DNA from 4 places in the Streptomyces sp. NBC_00236 genome. Region 3 is predicted to be linked to each of the others. Evidence: riboswitches for the same ligand, from Rfam matches in the RefSeq annotation. Region 3 holds a riboswitch; each other region holds the start of a gene.

Evidence for each region. A riboswitch is a leader RNA that binds a small molecule or an ion and turns the genes downstream of it on or off. The one in region 3 is predicted to bind cyclic di-AMP.
Region 1: it holds a riboswitch for cyclic di-AMP, as region 3 does, so the genes downstream of both, OG446_RS29065 (M23 family metallopeptidase) here and OG446_RS33645 (M23 family metallopeptidase) in region 3, are expected to answer to the same signal.
Region 2: it holds a riboswitch for cyclic di-AMP, as region 3 does, so the genes downstream of both, OG446_RS23470 (C40 family peptidase) here and OG446_RS33645 (M23 family metallopeptidase) in region 3, are expected to answer to the same signal.
Region 4: it holds a riboswitch for cyclic di-AMP, as region 3 does, so the genes downstream of both, OG446_RS19830 (M23 family metallopeptidase) here and OG446_RS33645 (M23 family metallopeptidase) in region 3, are expected to answer to the same signal.

The regions. Positions count from the first base shown of each region.
Region 1 is NZ_CP108100.1:6,494,123-6,498,256, reverse strand. Features, by position in the region: gene OG446_RS29065 (M23 family metallopeptidase) at 1-837, opposite strand, end outside; cyclic di-AMP (ydaO/yuaA leader) riboswitch at 851-1,017, opposite strand; gene OG446_RS29060 (M16 family metallopeptidase) at 1,245-2,627, opposite strand; gene OG446_RS29055 (M16 family metallopeptidase) at 2,654-4,033, opposite strand.
Region 2 is NZ_CP108100.1:5,183,271-5,187,404, reverse strand. Features, by position in the region: gene OG446_RS23480 (M23 family metallopeptidase) at 1-78, shown strand, start outside; gene pcrA (DNA helicase PcrA) at 123-2,561, opposite strand; cyclic di-AMP (ydaO/yuaA leader) riboswitch at 2,821-2,988, shown strand; gene OG446_RS23470 (C40 family peptidase) at 2,987-4,134, shown strand, end outside.
Region 3 is NZ_CP108100.1:7,554,644-7,558,777, reverse strand. Features, by position in the region: gene OG446_RS33650 (SGNH/GDSL hydrolase family protein) at 1-507, opposite strand, end outside; gene OG446_RS33645 (M23 family metallopeptidase) at 770-1,711, opposite strand; cyclic di-AMP (ydaO/yuaA leader) riboswitch at 1,715-1,873, opposite strand; gene OG446_RS33640 (tyrosine-protein phosphatase) at 2,358-3,170, shown strand; gene OG446_RS33635 (DUF6126 family protein) at 3,240-3,416, opposite strand; gene OG446_RS33630 (helix-turn-helix domain-containing protein) at 3,464-4,072, opposite strand.
Region 4 is NZ_CP108100.1:4,385,166-4,389,299, reverse strand. Features, by position in the region: gene OG446_RS19840 (PrsW family intramembrane metalloprotease) at 1-347, shown strand, start outside; gene OG446_RS19835 (aldo/keto reductase) at 344-1,288, opposite strand; gene OG446_RS19830 (M23 family metallopeptidase) at 1,592-2,761, opposite strand; cyclic di-AMP (ydaO/yuaA leader) riboswitch at 2,773-2,927, opposite strand; gene OG446_RS19825 (PP2C family protein-serine/threonine phosphatase) at 3,204-4,134, opposite strand, start outside.

The DNA of each region.
Region 1 (4,134 bases), 1.1 Mb from region 3:
GGAGACGCCGTGGGAGCGCAGGTAGGCGACCGGGTCCATGTCGGAGCCGTACGAGGGCGTGGTGCGGGCCTCGAAGTGCAGGTGCGGGCCGGTCGAGTTGCCGGTGGAGCCGGAGAGGCCGATCTGCTGGCCGGCACCGACGCTCTGGCCGACGGACACGCCGATCGAGGAGAGGTGGCCGTACTGGGTGTACGTGCCGTCCGTCATCCGCAGCACGATGTTGTTGCCGTACGCCCCGCCCCAGCCGGCCTCGACGACCGTGCCGGCGCCGACGGCGACGACGGAACTGCCGGAAGCGGCGTGGAAGTCGATGCCGGAGTGGCTGCCGGAGGACCACATGGAGCCGCTGGACTTGTAGCCGGTGCTCACGTACGAGCCGGCGACGGGGAGCTGGAAGGAGCCGAGCCGGGTGCGCTCGGCGGAACGGGCGGCACGGGCCGCACTCTCGCGGGCCTTCTCTGCCCGGGCGGCCTTCGCCTTCGCGGCGGCCTCGGCCTTCGCGGCAGCCTTGGCCTTGGCTTCGGTCTTCTTCTTGGCCTCGGCCTTCTTCTTCGCGGCGGCCTTCGCCTCGGCCTTCTTCTCGGCGACGTCGGCCTGGTGCTGCTGCGCGTCCGCCTGGGCGTCGATCTGCTCGGCGAGGACGTTCTCGATGGCGATGACCTGGGTGAGGCCGGTGTCGCCGACGGAGGGGGTCCCGGTGTCCGAGGCGAGGGCCGGGGAGGCCAGTCCTCCGATGACGCCGGTGGTGGCCAGGGTCGCGATGCCGACGGCCTTCGCGCCGGTGCGCGTCAGACGGCCCGGGGCACGATGCTTCCCGGTGGCACGGGTGAACGCCATGAAGTGGCTGGTCCTTTCCTTCCTTCTCGCCTACCGGGTTAGCTGACGGGTTCGGAGCAGGAAGGTCTCCTACGGATCCCCGGTCCCGTACGGGACACGGCCATCCGATTCACCCCAGGGACTGCGTGGGTCCCCGGCTCCCCAGGCTCGCGCCTGACGGGGACTCGGCGATGGCTGCCCGGTACGTCACGGATGCGGCATACGAGTGACGGACAGCGGAGCCGACGCTAAGCGGGGGCACTTCCCGTCACCAAACGGACAGGCCGTTTTGTAGCGCATCCCACAGGGCAGAAAGGCAACCAACCCCCCAAAAAGGGGCAAAACGGAAGGTCCCGGCGGAGATCGCTCCGCCGGGACCTTCACCACTGTTCTGTTTGCCCTGATACCGGGCGGGATGACCGTTGTGCTCAGCCGGTCACGATCGACACCTCGCCGATGCCGAGGGCCCGGACCGGGTCGGCGATCTGCGCGGCATCCCCGACGAGAACCGTGACCAGCCGGTCCTCCGGGAAGGCGTTGACCACGGCCGCCGTCGCCTCCACCGTCCCGGTGTCGGCCAGGCGTGCGTAGAGCTGCGCCTGGTAGTCGTCCGGGAGATGCTGCTCGACCTGGTCGGCGAGGGTGCCGGCGACGGAGGCCGCCATCTCGAACTTCAGCGGGGCGACACCCACGAGGTTCTGCACGGCCGTCTCGCGCTCGGCGTCCGTCAGCCCTTCGGCTGCCAGCGTCCGCAGGACCTTCCACAGGTCCTCCAGCGCCGGCCCGGTGGACTCCGTGTCCACGGAACCGCTGATGGCGAGCATCGCGGCGCCCGTGGCCCCGGAGGCGGAGTCCGGAGCCGTCGAGCGCAGCACCTGGGCGAAGGCCCGCACGCCGTAGGTGTAGCCCTTCTCCTCCCGCAGCACCCGGTCGAGCCGGGAGGTGAGCGTGCCACCGAGGCAGTAGGTGCCGAGCACCTGGGCCGCCCAGACGCTGTCGTGCCGGTCGGCGCCGATCCGGCCGATCAGCAGCTGGGTCTGCACCGCGCCGGGGCGGTCCACGATCACCACACGGCCCGTGTCGTCAGCGGTGATCGGCGGGACGGGGCGGGGCTCCGCGGTGTTGCCCGACCAGTCACCGAGGGTGTCGGCGAGCAGCGCGTCCAGGTCGATGCCCGTGAGGTCGCCCACGACCACGGCGGTCGCGGTGGACGGGCGGATGTGGGCGTCGTAGAAGGCGCGCACGGCCGCGGAGTCGATCCGGGCCACGGTCTCCTCGGTGCCCTGGCGCGGGCGCGACATGCGTGCCGTGGCCGGGAACAGCTCCTTGGAGAGCTGCTTGGCGGCACGCCGGGCCGGGTTGGCCTGCTCGTGCGGGATCTCGTCCAGCCGGTTGCCCACGAGTCGCTCGATCTCGCTGTCGGCGAAGGCCGGAGCCCGCAGCGCCTCGGCAACGAGGCCGAGCGCCTTGGCCAGCCGGGAGGCCGGAACCTCCAGGGAGACCCGGACGCCGGGATGGTCGGCGTGGGCGTCCAGCGTGGCGCCGCACCGCTCCAGCTCGGCGGCGAACTCCTCGGCGCTCTGCTTGTCGGTGCCCTCGGACAGCGCGCGGGACATGATCGTGGCGACCCCGTCCAGCCCTTCGGGCTCGGCGTCCAGGGGGGCGTCGAGGAAGATCTCGACGGCGACGACCTGCTGGCCGGGGCGGTGGCAGCGCAGCACCGTGACGCCGTTGGGCAGCGAGCCGCGCTCGGGCGCGGGGAAGGCCCAGGGCCTGGCCACGCCGGGGGCGGGCTGCGGGTGGTACTCCATCGAAACTCCAGTCGCGGCAGCGTCGGTCACTTGTCCGCCCCTTCGTGCGCGTCGGTGTCGGTGGCGGCATCCGCCTCTTCGGCGGCCTCGGCGGCCTCGGCGGGCTCGATCGGCTCGTACACCAGCACCGCCCGGTTGTCCGGTCGCAGCTGGGCCCTGGCGGCCGCCTTGACCTCCTCGGCGGTCACGTCGAGCACCCGGTGCACGGCGGTCAGGGCGAGCTGCGGGTCACCGAACAGCACGGCGAACCGGCACAGTTCGTCGGCGCGGCCCGCGACCGTACCGAGGCGGTCCAGCCACTCGCGCTCCAACTGCGCCTGGGCGCGCTCCATCTCCTCGGGCGTGGGGCCCTCCTCGGCGAACCGGGCCAGCTCCTCGTCGACCGCGGTCTCGATCTGTGCCACCTCGACACCGCCGGACGTCTTGACGTCCAGCCAGCCGAGCGAGGGCGCGCCCGCCAGGCGCAGCAGCCCGAATCCGGCGGCGACGGCCGTCCGGTCCCGGCGCACCAGGCGGTTGTGCAGCCGGGACGACTCGCCGCCGCCCAGCACGGTCAGCGCGAGGTCCGCGGCGTCGCACTCACGGGTGCCGTCGTGGGGCAGCCGGTAGGCGGCCATCAGCGCTCGCGCCGGGACCTCCTCGCGGACCTCCTCGCGCAGCTGGCCACCGATGATCTCCGGCAGGGCGCCGTCGCGCGGCGGCTGCTTGCCGTCGTGCGAAGGGATGCTGCCGAAGTACTTCTCGATCCAGGCGAGCGTGCGCTCGGGGTCGATGTCGCCGACGACGGAGAGCACCGCGTTGTTGGGCGCGTAGTACGTACGGAAGAAGGTCCGCGCGTCCTCGAGCGTCGCCGCGTCCAGGTCGGCCATCGAGCCGATCGGGGTGTGGTGGTACGGGTGGCCCTCCGGGTAGGCGAGTGCCGTCAGCTTCTCGAAGGCGGTGCCGTAGGGGACGTTGTCGTAGCGCTGGCGGCGCTCGTTCTTGACGACGTCGCGCTGGTTCTCCATGGACTCGTCGTCGAGCGCGGCGAGCAGCGAGCCCATCCGGTCGGCCTCGAGCCACAGGGCCAGCTCCAGCTGGTGCGTCGGCATCGTCTCGAAGTAGTTGGTCCGCTCGAAGCTGGTGGTCCCGTTGAGGGAACCGCCGGCGCCCTGCACCAGTTCGAAGTGTCCGTTCCCCTTGACCTGGCCGGAGCCCTGGAACATCAGGTGCTCGAAGAGGTGAGCCAGACCGGTGCGTCCCTTGACCTCGTGGCGCGAACCGACGTCGTACCAGAGGCACACCGCGGCGACCGGGGTCAGATGGTCCTCTGAGAGCACCACGCGCAGGCCGTTGGCCAGACGGTGCTCGGTCGCTGTCAAGCCGCCGGAGCCGGCCTGGGCTGTGGCCGTGTGACCCATGGGCATGTACGTCCCTTCGATCGCGATACTGGTTTTACTGCGAGACCTGCCACTGTAAGCAAGCGCACCAGCACCTGGCGAAGTTCCCGTGCCGCGAAAGTTCGCGG
Region 2 (4,134 bases), 2.4 Mb from region 3:
TTCGAGGTCCGGCCCGGCGGCGGCGCGGCGATCGACCCGCTGCCCTGGCTCCGCAGCCACAACGTCAACCCGAACTGATCGGGTGGGCGGCCGCGGCCGCCCACCCGCGGGGCCCGCCGGCCCTACAGCTTCTCGACCGGCGCGTACCGCAGCAGCAGCTTCTTCGGCCGCGCGTCCCCGAAGTCGACCGTGGCCTTCGCCTGGTCCCCGATGCCCTCGACCGCCGTCACCGTGCCCAGACCGAACTGGTCGTGGGTGACCCGGTCACCGGCCACCAGGGTGATCGTCGGCTTGTCCGAGGTCCGCCGGGTCGCGAAGCCCGAGGGGCCGGAGCGCGCACGGGACGCGGAGCGCGACGAGGTGATGCCCGACGTCGGCCCGGCCGGTGCCGCCATGGGGCCCTTGCGCTTCCACTCCAGGTGCTGGTCCGGGATCTCCTCCAGGAACCGCGACGGCGGGTTGTACGCGGGCTGGCCCCAGGCGCTGCGCATCGCCGCGCGAGTGAGGTAGAGCCGCTCGCGGGCGCGCGTGATGCCGACGTAGGCGAGCCGCCGCTCCTCCTCCAGCTCCTTGGTCTGTCCGAGTGCCCGCATGTGCGGGAAGACCCCGTCCTCCATGCCGGTCAGGAAGACCACCGGGAATTCGAGGCCCTTGGCGGTGTGCAGCGTCATCAGCGTGACGACACCGGAGCCGTCCTCGTCCTCGTCGGGGATCTGGTCGGCGTCGGCGACGAGCGCGACCTTCTCCAGGAACTCGGCGAGCGTGCCCGCGCCTTCGTCCTCCGCCCGCTCCTGCTCGAACTCGAGGGCGACGGAGGCGAGTTCCTGGAGGTTCTCGATCCGGGTCTCGTCCTGCGGGTCGGTGGACGCCTGGAGCTCGGCGAGATAGCCGGTCCGCTCCATGACGGCCTCCACCACGACCGCAGGTCCAGCGCCGGACTCCACGACCGTGCGGAGCTCCTCCATCAGCGTGTTGAACCGCTTCACCGCGTTCGACGAACGGGCTGCCATGCCGTACGCCTCGTCGACCCGGCGCAGCGCCTGCGGGAAGGAGATCTTCTCGCGCATCGACAGGGCGTCGATCATCGCCTCGGCCCGGTCGCCGATGCCCCGCTTGGGCACGTTCAGGATGCGGCGCAGCGGGACGGTGTCCTCGGGGTTGGAGAGGACCCGGAGGTAGGCCAGGACGTCCCTGACCTCCTTGCGCTCGTAGAAGCGCACGCCGCCGACCACCTTGTAGGGCAGGCCGACGCGGATGAAGATCTCCTCGAAGACACGCGACTGCGCGTTCGTCCGGTAGAAGATCGCCACGTCGCCGGCCTTGGCGTCGCCCGCGTCGGTCAGCCGGTCGATCTCGTCGGCGACGAACTGCGCCTCGTCGTGCTCGGTGTCGGCGACATAGCCGGTGATGCGGGTGCCCGCGCCCGCGTTCGTCCAGAGGTTCTTCGGGCGGCGGCTCTCGTTGCGCTCGATGACCGCGTTGGCCGCGGACAGGATCGTCTGCGTGGAGCGGTAGTTCTGCTCCAGCATGATCGTCGTCGCGTCCGGGTAGTCCTCCTCGAACTGGAGGATGTTGCGGATGGTCGCGCCGCGGAAGGCGTAGATCGACTGGTCCGCGTCACCCACGACGCACAGCTCGCCCGGGGCGTCGGCCTCGCCCGCCGGGCCGACCAGTTCCCGTACGAGCGTGTACTGGGCGTGGTTGGTGTCCTGGTACTCGTCGACGAGGACGTGGCGGAAGCGGCGGCGGTAGTGCTCGGCGACGTCGGGGAACGCCTGGAGCAGGTGCACCGTCGTCATGATGATGTCGTCGAAGTCCAGCGCGTTCGCCTCGCGCAGCCGGGACTGGTAGAGCGCGTAGGCCTGGGCGAGTGTCTTCTCGAAGCCGTCGGCAGCCTGGCCGGCGAAGGTCTCCTCGTCGATCAGCTCGTTCTTCAGGTTCGAGACCTTCGCCGTGAACGACTTCGGCGGGTAGCGCTTCGGGTCGAGGTCGAGATCGCGGCAGACCAGGGCCATGAGGCGCTTGGAGTCGGCGGCGTCGTAGATGGAGAACGAGGAGGTGAAGCCGAGCCGCTTCGACTCGCGGCGCAGGATCCGTACGCACGCGCTGTGGAAGGTCATGACCCACATGGCGTTGGCCCGCGGTCCGACGAGCTGCTCGACGCGCTCCTTCATCTCGCCGGCGGCCTTGTTGGTGAAGGTGATCGCCAGGATCTGGCCGGGGTGCACGCCGCGCTCGGCCAGCAGATGGGCGATGCGGTGCGTCAGTACGCGGGTCTTGCCCGAACCGGCACCGGCGACGATGAGCAGCGGGGACCCGGCGTGCACGACGGCTGCGCGCTGCTCGGTGTTCAGCCCGTCCAGCAGCGCGGCCGCGTCGATGACCGGGCGGTGGGCCCCGTCGCGGTAGTAGGCCTCGCGGGGCGGCGGGGGCCCGTCGAAAACGCCCGCGAAGAGGTCCTCCGGCACCGCTTCGGGTGCGGAGTCCTCGGGGGGCGGCGGGGGCCCTTCCTCCGTGTGCTGGAGGCCGGCCAGGAAACTGTCGTCAAAGAGGCTGCTCATCGCCTCCCGAGTCTAGGCGTGCGCACTGACACTCCGGGCCCGAGTGACCAACCACGCACCGGCGACCGGACACTCAGAGCGAGCGATGGGCATCACTGTGTGGAGCGACCCCGGGCCCCACCTGCCCCGCAGCGCCCCGATCCGGCAAGGTCACGAAAATGTATCGGGCATATCGAACATCAACCTTCACAGCGGCACCATGAGTTGGCTAGCGTGCTCGTTCGGGCGGCCCGTACCCCCAGAGGCGATCCACGCCGAGCGGGCGTCCACGCCGAATCCGGGCTGTCCGTCACGGGAGTCCGGAACCGGGGACCCACACGCATCACCGGGGTGAATCGGTCCGAAATCCCCCACCAGGACCGTAGGGCAGCCTTCCGTTCCGCCCGAACCCGACAGCTAACCCGGTAGGCGGTCCACGGAAGGAGATGCCGGCCTTGGCGTCGCATCGCAAACCGCGCACCCGTGTGCGCAATACCGGCCCGGCCGTCGGGATCACGACGGCCGCACTGGCTTCGGTGACCCTGCTGTCCACGCAGAGCGCACTCGCCGCCCCGGCTCCCAAGCCCAGCATCGAGGACGTACAGAAGAAGGTCGACGACCTCTACCGGCAGGCGGGCACCGCGACCCAGCAGTACAACCAGGCGAAGGAAGCGACCACGGCGCAGCGCTCCAAGGTGGACACCCTGCTCGACGACGTCGCCAAGCGCACCGAGAAGCTGAACGAGGCACGCAGGACGCTCGGCACCTATGCCGCCGCCCAGTACCGCGGCGGCACCCTCGCCCCGACCGCCACCTTCTTCCTGGCCGACGACCCGCAGTCGTTCTTCGACCAGACCCACCTCATGGACCGGATGACCGAGCGCCAGACGCGGGCGGTGTCGGACTTCCGTACGCAGCAGGTGAAGGCGTCCGAGCAGCGGGCCGAGGCCGTGGCGAGCCTGGAGACGCTCACCGAGTCCCAGGCGACCCTGCGCACCAGCAAGCAGAACGTCCAGACGAAGCTGTCCGAGGCCCGCGGCCTGCTGTCGAAGCTGACAGCCGAGGAGAAGGCGCGGCTGGCCGAGCTGGAGCGCAAGAAGGAGGCGGAGGCCAAGCGCAAGGCGGCGGAGCTGGCGAAGAAGCAGGCCGCCGCGAAGGCCGAGGCCGACCGCGAGGCCGCGGCGGCCGAGGAGGCCGCCGAGGAGGCCGGCAGCGGCACGGGGGCAGGCACCGGAACCGGGACCGGCTCGGGCTCGGGTTCGGACGCCGACGCCTCGACCAAGGCCGAGAAGGTCATGGCGTTCGCCAGGGCGCAGCTCGGCAAGCCGTACGTCTGGGGGGCGACCGGCCCGGCCTCGTACGACTGCTCCGGGCTCACCCAGGCGGCCTGGAAGGCGGCCGGTGTCGACATTCCGCGGACCACCTGGGACCAGGTGAACGTGGGCACCCGGATAGCCACCGAGGATCTGCGGCCCGGGGACCTGGTGTTCTTCTACGACGACATCAGCCACGTCGGCATCTACAAGGGCGACGGCATGATGATCCACGCGCCGAAGCCGGGGGCGAACGTGCGCGAGGAGTCGATCTACTACAT
Region 3 (4,134 bases):
GGACCGTACATGCGCGGTGTAGGTGGCGATCTTGCCGCGCAGATGGCGCAGCACGGGCACGTTGCGGGTGTCGAAGCCGGTGGTGACCATGACCGTGCCGACCGACCGGGTCAGGTCGGCGACCGCGCGCTCGAAGCGCTCGGCCACGTCGTCGGGATCGGTGCCCGGCCGGATGATGTCGTTGCCGCCGGCGCAGAAGCTCACCAGATCGGGGGCGAGTTCCTTGGCGCGCGGCACCTGCTCCTCGACGATCTGGTCGAGGAGACGTCCTCGTACGGCGAGATTGGCGTACCTGAAGTCTGCGTGAGCGGTGCCCGTCGCCGCGCCCGGGTCCGGGAGCTGGTCCGCGAGAAGGACCGCGAACCGGTCCGCCCAGCCGACGAACGTTCCGTCCGGGCCGGGGTCACCGACTCCCTCGGTGAAGCTGTCGCCAATCGCCGCGTACGACCCGATGGCGCCCTGTTGGTTGATGACGCCCTGCTGGATGTTGTTCGAATCGTCTGCCACAAGGGCATATCCTGCACCGCCGAATGTGACCTACGCGACCGTAATAAGGGGTTGACGGGTGGTGAGATAGACCACCCGGTCAGTTTTTGGTAAAGGGGGAATAAGAGTGGCCACCACCCACCGCCACCATTCACCGCCGCCGCCCCGGAGCCGCGCGCCTCTTCCGAGCACGGACAGCCAACGGCAGAGGGACGGTGCGCCGCCGCGCACCGTCCCTCCATGCATTGCTCAGGCCCGGTTCACCGGACCGGTGTTGCCCGGATCAGACGTTGATGCCGTGCGACGCCAGGTAGGCGATCGGGTCGATGTCCGAGCCGTACGCCGGACCCGTGCGGACCTCGAAGTGGAGGTGCGGGCCGGTGGCGTTGCCGGTGGAGCCGGACAGGCCGACCTGCTGGCCCGCGGTCACGGTCTGGCCGGCCGAGACGGAGAGCGAGGACATGTGGCCGTACTGCGAGTAGTGGCCGTCGGCGTGCTTGATGACGACCTCGTTGCCGTACGCGCCGCCCCAGCCGGCGGTGACGACGGTGCCGGAGGTGATCGCCTTCACGCTCGTGCCGGTGGACACGGGGAAGTCGATGCCGGTGTGGCTGCCGCTGGACCAGTTGGCACCGGAGGCGCGGTACGCGGTGGTGTGGTTGCCCGGGACCGGGTGGACGTAACCGGAGTCGTTGCTCTGGGTGGCCGGCGCCGAGGTCTCCTTGGACGACGAGTCGTCGGAGGAGGACGAGTCGGAGGCCGTGGAGGCCTTCGTCTCGGTCTTGGCCGGGGCCTTGGAGGGGGCCTTCGACGGGGTGGTGGTGCCCGTGGAGGTGGTCGAGGCGTGGCCCCAGGCCTTGCCGCCGAGGGTCAGCTTCATGCCCGGGAAGATCAGGCTCGGGTCGTCGCCGACGACCTTGCGGTTGTCCTGGTACAGCTTCTCCCAGCCACCCTTGAGCTTGTGCTCGGCAGCGATCTTCGACAGGTAGTCGCCGGAGACCACGGTGTAGGAGGTGGCGCCGGCCTGCTTCTTCGCGACCGGCTTGGCCGGGGTGGTGTGAGCGGCGGCCGACTTCGAGGTGACCGGAGCGGACTGCTCCGCGGCGTGGGCACCGGTGGCGCCGAGCAGCGGAAGCGCGATGACGGCTCCGCCGGCGCTCGCGGCGACGACGCCACGGGCAATGGTGCTGGACTTGGGACGACGGTGCTTACCCGATATGGGCATGAAGGTTTTCCTCTCCGGCGCCTGCGAGGTGAGCTGTCGGGTTCGGACTGGAGATGTCCGGTCGCGGCTGGCGCGACTTCACCCCGAGCCGTCCGGTTTCCCGGCCGGCGGCTTACCTGGTTCCCCCGCTCCTGCCACGCGGTGAGTGGGTGCGAATTCCGGGCGGCGGCAGGATTAGGCGGTCCGTCCGGATTGCAGCGAACGTAAGCGAGCCGGGACGGCGGAAACAAGCCACGGGTTCCGTGCGGGATTCCGTGCCGGAAATTCGGCGAGGAATTCCGGTCACACTCCGTGGATTACGGATCTTGGATTTCCGCGCCGCGCACGGAATACCCAGCGGCCCCGCCGCCACACACCGTCACGGATATGATCCCGCTCACGAGAGGGCGATCATCTACCGTAGAAGTAGGGCATGTTCGACTAAAGCCCTAATACGGACATGTCATGCCCATCGCTTCCGCTCCGTCGCATCGTCCGCGTGGATCCAGGGCCGCGCGGCCGTGCGGAGAGATCCGCCCGGCGGACTGCCACAGGGGCCCGAAGTGCGGGTACGACCAAGATGATTGCCTGAGGAATCAATGTCGTATCGTCACGAGAGTGGACCCGCGGGCGACACGCGCCGGCGGCAGAGCCCCCAGGAGTGACCGTGACGCAGCAGCTGCCGCAGACCCCGTCGACGGAGCCCGAGCTGGCGGGTGTCCGCAATTTCCGTGACGTGGGCGGCCTGCCCACCTCGGACGGCCGCCGGGTGCGGTACGGGCGGCTCTACCGCAGTGGTCACCTGGCACACGCCACGGCCGAGGACACCGCGTTCCTCACCGGTCTCGGTCTGCACACCGTCTTCGACTTCCGCAACGGCGCCGACCACAAGCTCGACGGCCTGGACGTGGAACTGCCGGGCGTGCGCAATGTGAACATCCCGCTCAGCGACCCGGCGGACGGCGCGGAGTTCTGGCGGATGGTGCGCGACGGCAACATGAACGAGCTGCGGTCGATCCTGGCCGACGGCAAGGGGACCCACCGCATGGTCGCTTCCTACCGCCGGATCATCCTGGACCGCACGGCAGAGCACAGCCGGGTCCTGCACGCCCTGGCCGAGGACAGCGTGCCCGCCCTGATGCACTGCGCCGCGGGCAAGGACCGCGCGGGTCTCTCCATCGCGGTGTCCCTGCTGGCCGTCGGCGTCGAGCGCGAGGCCATCGAGGCCGACTACCTCAAGTCCAACGACGCGCACCGCCGCTACAAGGTCCGCCGCAGCGACACCTCCGCCGCCGGGATGTCGCCCGAGGTGATGGAGCTGCTCAATCCCCTCTTCGGCGCCCACCCCGACTATCTCGCCGCCGCCTTCACCACCATCGACGAGACCTGGGGCGGCACCGACCGCTATCTCGCCGAAGGCCTCAGGATCAGCCAGGAGACGCGGGAGCGGCTGCGCGAGCGCCTGCTCGACGCGGGCTGACCGCCCGGGCGGTCAGCCCGCGTCCACGCCTGCCCGCCCGGCGGCTGCCCGACTCGCCCGTCCGCCCGCCTACTGGTTGTGCATCCCCACGGCGAACAACAGATAGAGGAAGCCGGCGATGACGTGCCCGGCCACCAGGTAGGCGAAGAGCCTGATGACGAGCCCGCGGGGCATCTTCTTCTCCTGCGGGTCGTAGTTCTTGGGCCGGCCCGGGCCGAGCGGGTCGTAGTTCTCGGAATCGGACATGACAGGTCCTCTCTGGCGACCGGCTGGCCGGTGGCGACGACAGCGCCTCAGCGACGGTGGATCCCGCTGCCGAGACACAGCTCGGCAGCGGGGCTCTGCAGCAGGGTGTGGACGAAGAGCAGCTCGGCACCGTCACGGTCGAGGGCCGCGATCCGGTGCGGAGTGAGCGAATCGAAGTGCGCGCTGTCGCCCGGGGCGAGGTCATGGACCGTCTCGCCGAGGGTCACCCTGAGGTGCCCGGCCAGGACGTAGAGCCACTCCTCGCCGGGGTGCACGCGCACCAGGTCCCCCTGGGCGCCGTAAGGGACCCGGACGCGCAGGGCCTGCATCGCCCGGCCCGGGCCGCCGGCCTGCTGGTACATCCAGCCGTCGGCCTCGGCGCCCTCGAACCTGCGGCCCCGGACGATCGCGTCACGTTCCGGGGGGATCTCGCCGAGCAGCTCGGAGACCGTCGTACCGTAGATCCTGGCGAGCCCGAGCAGCATCGGCAGCGAGGGCTGGCGCCGGCCCGTTTCGAGCCGGGACAGGTGGGCGGGCGAGAGTCCGGCCCGTTGGGCGGCGGTCTCCAGGGTGAGACCACGGCTGCGGCGCAGCTCGCGCAGGCGTGGTGCGACCCCGGGCAGCTCGTCGGCCGCCCCGCCTTCTGGAGGATTCATGTCTCCATTGGGCCAGGACCTTTCCTCGGAGGCAAATTTCTTGCCTCCGAGGCAATCTTTGA
Region 4 (4,134 bases), 3.2 Mb from region 3:
CGGCGGGCCCGGACTTCGCCGAACGCGAGCGGGAGTTGCTGCACCACCTGTGGCAGCGCAAGGAAACCGCCCGCCCCGCCCTGACCTACGCGGCGCAGGCCACGGGCCGTCTGCGCCCCCGTTCCGCACCTGCGGCACACCGGCCGTACCCGCACCCGGCGTACACGCAGCCCGCGCGCCCGTATGCAGGGCAGCCCTACAGCCCGCCGCCGTACGCGAACCCGCCGTACCACCCGCTCCCCGGCCCGTACCCGCTCTACTCCCCGTCCCCTCCCCCGCACCGGAACCCGAATCCGAACTCGAACCCGAACTCGAACCCGCAGGGATACGGCCAACAGAAGGGCTAGGCGGAGGCCTCGGTGAGGTCAGTCAGCTCCTGGTCCGTCAGCCGCAGTCCGGCGACGGCCACCAGCGCGGGAAGCTGCTCGACCGTACGGGCCGAGGCGATCGGTGCGGCGACGGTCGGCCGGGCGGCCAGCCACGCCAGCGCCACGGTCGCGATCTCCGCGTCCCGCTCCTGTGCCACCTTGTCGAGCGCGGCAAGCACCTTCTGTCCGCGCTCCGACTCCAGGTGCGTGGACGCGCTCCCGGCGCGGGCGCTCTCCACGGCGGCACCCGAACGGTACTTGCCGGTGAGGAAGCCGGAGGCGAGGGCGTAGTACGGGACGGCCGCAAGCCCGGCGTCGGCGGCGGTGTCCCGGAGCTCACCCTCGTACGTGTCCCGGGAGACGAGGTTGTAGTGGGGCTGAAGGGCCACGTAGCGGGCAAGCCCTTCACGCTCGGAGAAGTCCAGCGAGGCACGGAGCCGCTGGGGGCTGATGTTGGAGGCGGCGATCTCGCGGACCTTGCCGTCCTTCACCAACTGGTCGAGGGCGGTGATGATCTCCTCGACCGGGACCGTCTCGTCGTCGAAGTGCGTGTAGTAGAGATCGATGTGGTCGGTACCGAGCCGGCGCAGCGACTCCTCGGCGGCGGCCTTGATGGTGGTGGCGGAGAGCCCCTTGTAGGCAGGGTGTGAGCCGACCTTGGTGGCCACGACGATGTCGGAGCGGTTGCCGCGTGCGGCGAGCCACTTGCCGATGAGGGTCTCCGACTCGCCACCCTCGTTGCCGGGGACCCAGGCCGAATAGGCGTCGGCGGTGTCGATGAAGTTGCCGCCGGCCGCCGCGTAGGCGTCGAGCACCGCGAAGGACTGCGCCTCGTCGGCCGTCCATCCGAAGACGTTGCCGCCGAGGGCGAGCGGGAAGACCTGGAGGCTGGAGGAACCGAGCTTACGGAGAGAAGTCATGGGTGGCACAACCACTTCCACGGGCTCCGCTATTCCGTGGCCTGTGCATCTTGAACGGGTGCAGCGCGGCATTCTGAACAGGTGCGGCGCGGCATCCTGAACAGGTGCGGCACGCGGACGGAGACAGACCGGCAGCCCTGACGTCGGGGGGTGAGCGTCAGGGCTGCCGGGGTTTCGTGGCCGGAGAACCGGCGTGAGGGGCGTTCTCGGAGCGTCCTGGGAAACGGTCCCGGACAAGCTTCGGACCGGCCTCGGACCGGCCTCGGGAAACGGCCCCTCCTCGAACCATCCAGGGAGACGGTCTCAGACCGTCAGACCGCGGGCCTGCAGCCAGGCCATCGGGTCGATGCCGGTGCCGTCCGGGGTGTGGACCTCCAGGTGGAGGTGCGGGCCCGTCACGTTGCCGGTCGCGCCGACGCGTCCGATGGTGTCGCCCGTCGTGACCTTCTGGCCGATGCTGACGTCGATCGAGGACTGGTGGCAGAACCACAGCTCCGTGCCGTCCTCCAGCTCCAGGACCGTGCGGTAGCCGTAGGAACCGGAGTAGCCGGCCGACTTGACCGTGCCGGTGTGGATGGCCTTGATCGGTGTTCCGGTCGGCGCCGCGAAGTCGAGGCCCGTGTGGTAGCCGGAGGACCACATCGATCCGGCCTCGCCGAAGGTCGAGGTGATCGTGTACGAGGAGGTGGGGATGGCGTAGCTGGCGGCGAGCTTGGCGAGCCGCAGCGCTTCCGCCTTCTTCGCCGCTTCCTCCGCCGCCTTCTTCTTCTCGGCGGCGATCTTGGCCTCGGCGGCGTCCTGCTGCTTCTTCGCCTCGGCTGCGGCCTTCTCCGCGGCCGCCTTCTCCGCAGCCGCCTTGACCTCGGCGTCGGCGGCGTCCTGCTGCTGCTCGGCCTGCTGGAGGATGCGGGCGCGGAGTGCCTCACCGGCGTCCGTGGTGCCCTGCTCGGCCTCGGCGGTGGTGATGCCGGCGGTCGTCAGCGGGGCGGCAGCGGTCTCGGCCGCAGCCTTGTCCGCCGTGGACTCGGACTCTCCCGAGAACAGCGCGCCGACGCCCGGGAGGGACTTGGCGTCGGGGAGATTGTCCGCGATGGAATCGGGAAGAGAGATGGAGACCGGCGGCTTGCTCTGGGCGGTGGCCATGCCACCCGCACCGACGGCCGCGATGACGCCGACGCCGAGGACGGTGGAACTGCGGGCCAGACCATTGCGCTGCTTGGCGACGCGGTGCTTGCCGCGCACGGGGCGGATGGACTCCTCGGTGGGGTTCCATTCCTCCCAGGTCCTGTCGGACCCGGCCTCGTCGGCGCGGAAGTCGTTTCCGAAGTCGCTGCCCCGATCGGTCCCGTAATCGGTCGCGTAGTCGGCCCCGTACTCCGTACCGAATGCGGTGGCGGGCCGGGGGGCGAGGTCATCGCCGTACTCGGACCGGAACCGAGAGGGAGCTTCGGGGGCAGGCTTGTTGGACGCCACGGGGGCGCACTCCTTTCCTTCCTTCTCGCCTACCGGGTTAGCTGACGGGTTCGGAGCAGGAAGGTCTCCTACGGGTTCCTCCGCCTCACAAACAAGACAGAGATGCCCGATTCACCCCATGTAGGTGGTTCCCCGGTTCCCTTGCGGAATTCGGCGCTCGCGCACGGTGCCGCCACTGACGGCGGCTGGGACAACCGCGCTGCGTTATCGAACGTTAATAGACACCGGGGTCCGATTCCAAGCCGTTCCCACTGATCGTTCGCGTCCTTGGCCTGGACTTTACGGGACACAACCGGGTGCAATCGGGCGAGTTGATCGCCCCTCGGATGGCACCCGATTTCTGACGTTGCGTCAAATGTTATGCGGAGGGGTGTCTTTCGGTTACGGACGGTGGTATCGCCCTCCACCGCTCCCCCCTCACCTGTCACCGCAGGGAGCCGGCTCAGCCGCCGCCGTCGCCCAGACCGACGATCTTCACGGTCCTGCGCCGGTCGGGCTGCCCCTCGGCGGGCCGCACGACCGCGAGCAGCGCCATGTCGTCCGTCGACTCGCCCCCCGTATGCAGCCGTACGTCATCGGTCAGCGCGGAGAGGAGTTCCTCGGGTCCCGGGAAGATCCGTCCCCGCAGCCGCTCGGCAGGGTCGTAGAAGACCCCTTCGGCGTTACGGGCCTCGGAGAGGCCGTCCGTATAGAGGAGAAGCGTCGCCCCGGCCGGCAGGTCCCACTCGTCGGCCCGGTCCGGCCACACCCCCAGGTCCATCCCCAGCGGCAGCGCGGGCACCGACGGACCGAGCACATCCAGCCCTCCGTCCGTGTGCAGGAGCAGCGGCTCGGGGTGACCGCGGTTGACGATCCGCACCCGGCCCGCCCCCCGCGGGACCTCGGCGAGCACGGCGGTGATGAACCCCTCGAACGCGTCCAGGCCACCACGCCGGTCCGACTCCCGCGCCAGCGCGCGCTCCAGCCGCAGCGCCACGCCCTCCAGGGTCTCCTCCTGTTCGGCCGCCTCCCGGAAGGCCCCGATGACCACCGCCACCGCCTCCACGGCGTCCAGCCCCTTGCCGCGCACGTCCCCGACCACCAGCCGCACCCCCTGCGGGCTGTCCGCCACCGAGAACAGGTCGCCGCCGACGAACTCGTCCGCCTGCGCCGCCTCGTACCGCGCGGCCACCTGCAGCCCGCCGATCCGGTCGGACGGTGTCGGCAGCACCGCCCGCATGGCCGTCTCCGCGATGACGCGGGCGGAGGCCAGCTGCTCGTTGCTGCGCCGGACGACCCCGTTGATCACGACGGCGAGGACGGAGACGGTGAGGACGGTGAGCAGTTCGATGGAGGGCACGACCTGCAGCAGGGTGCCGCTGGACAGCCGCAGC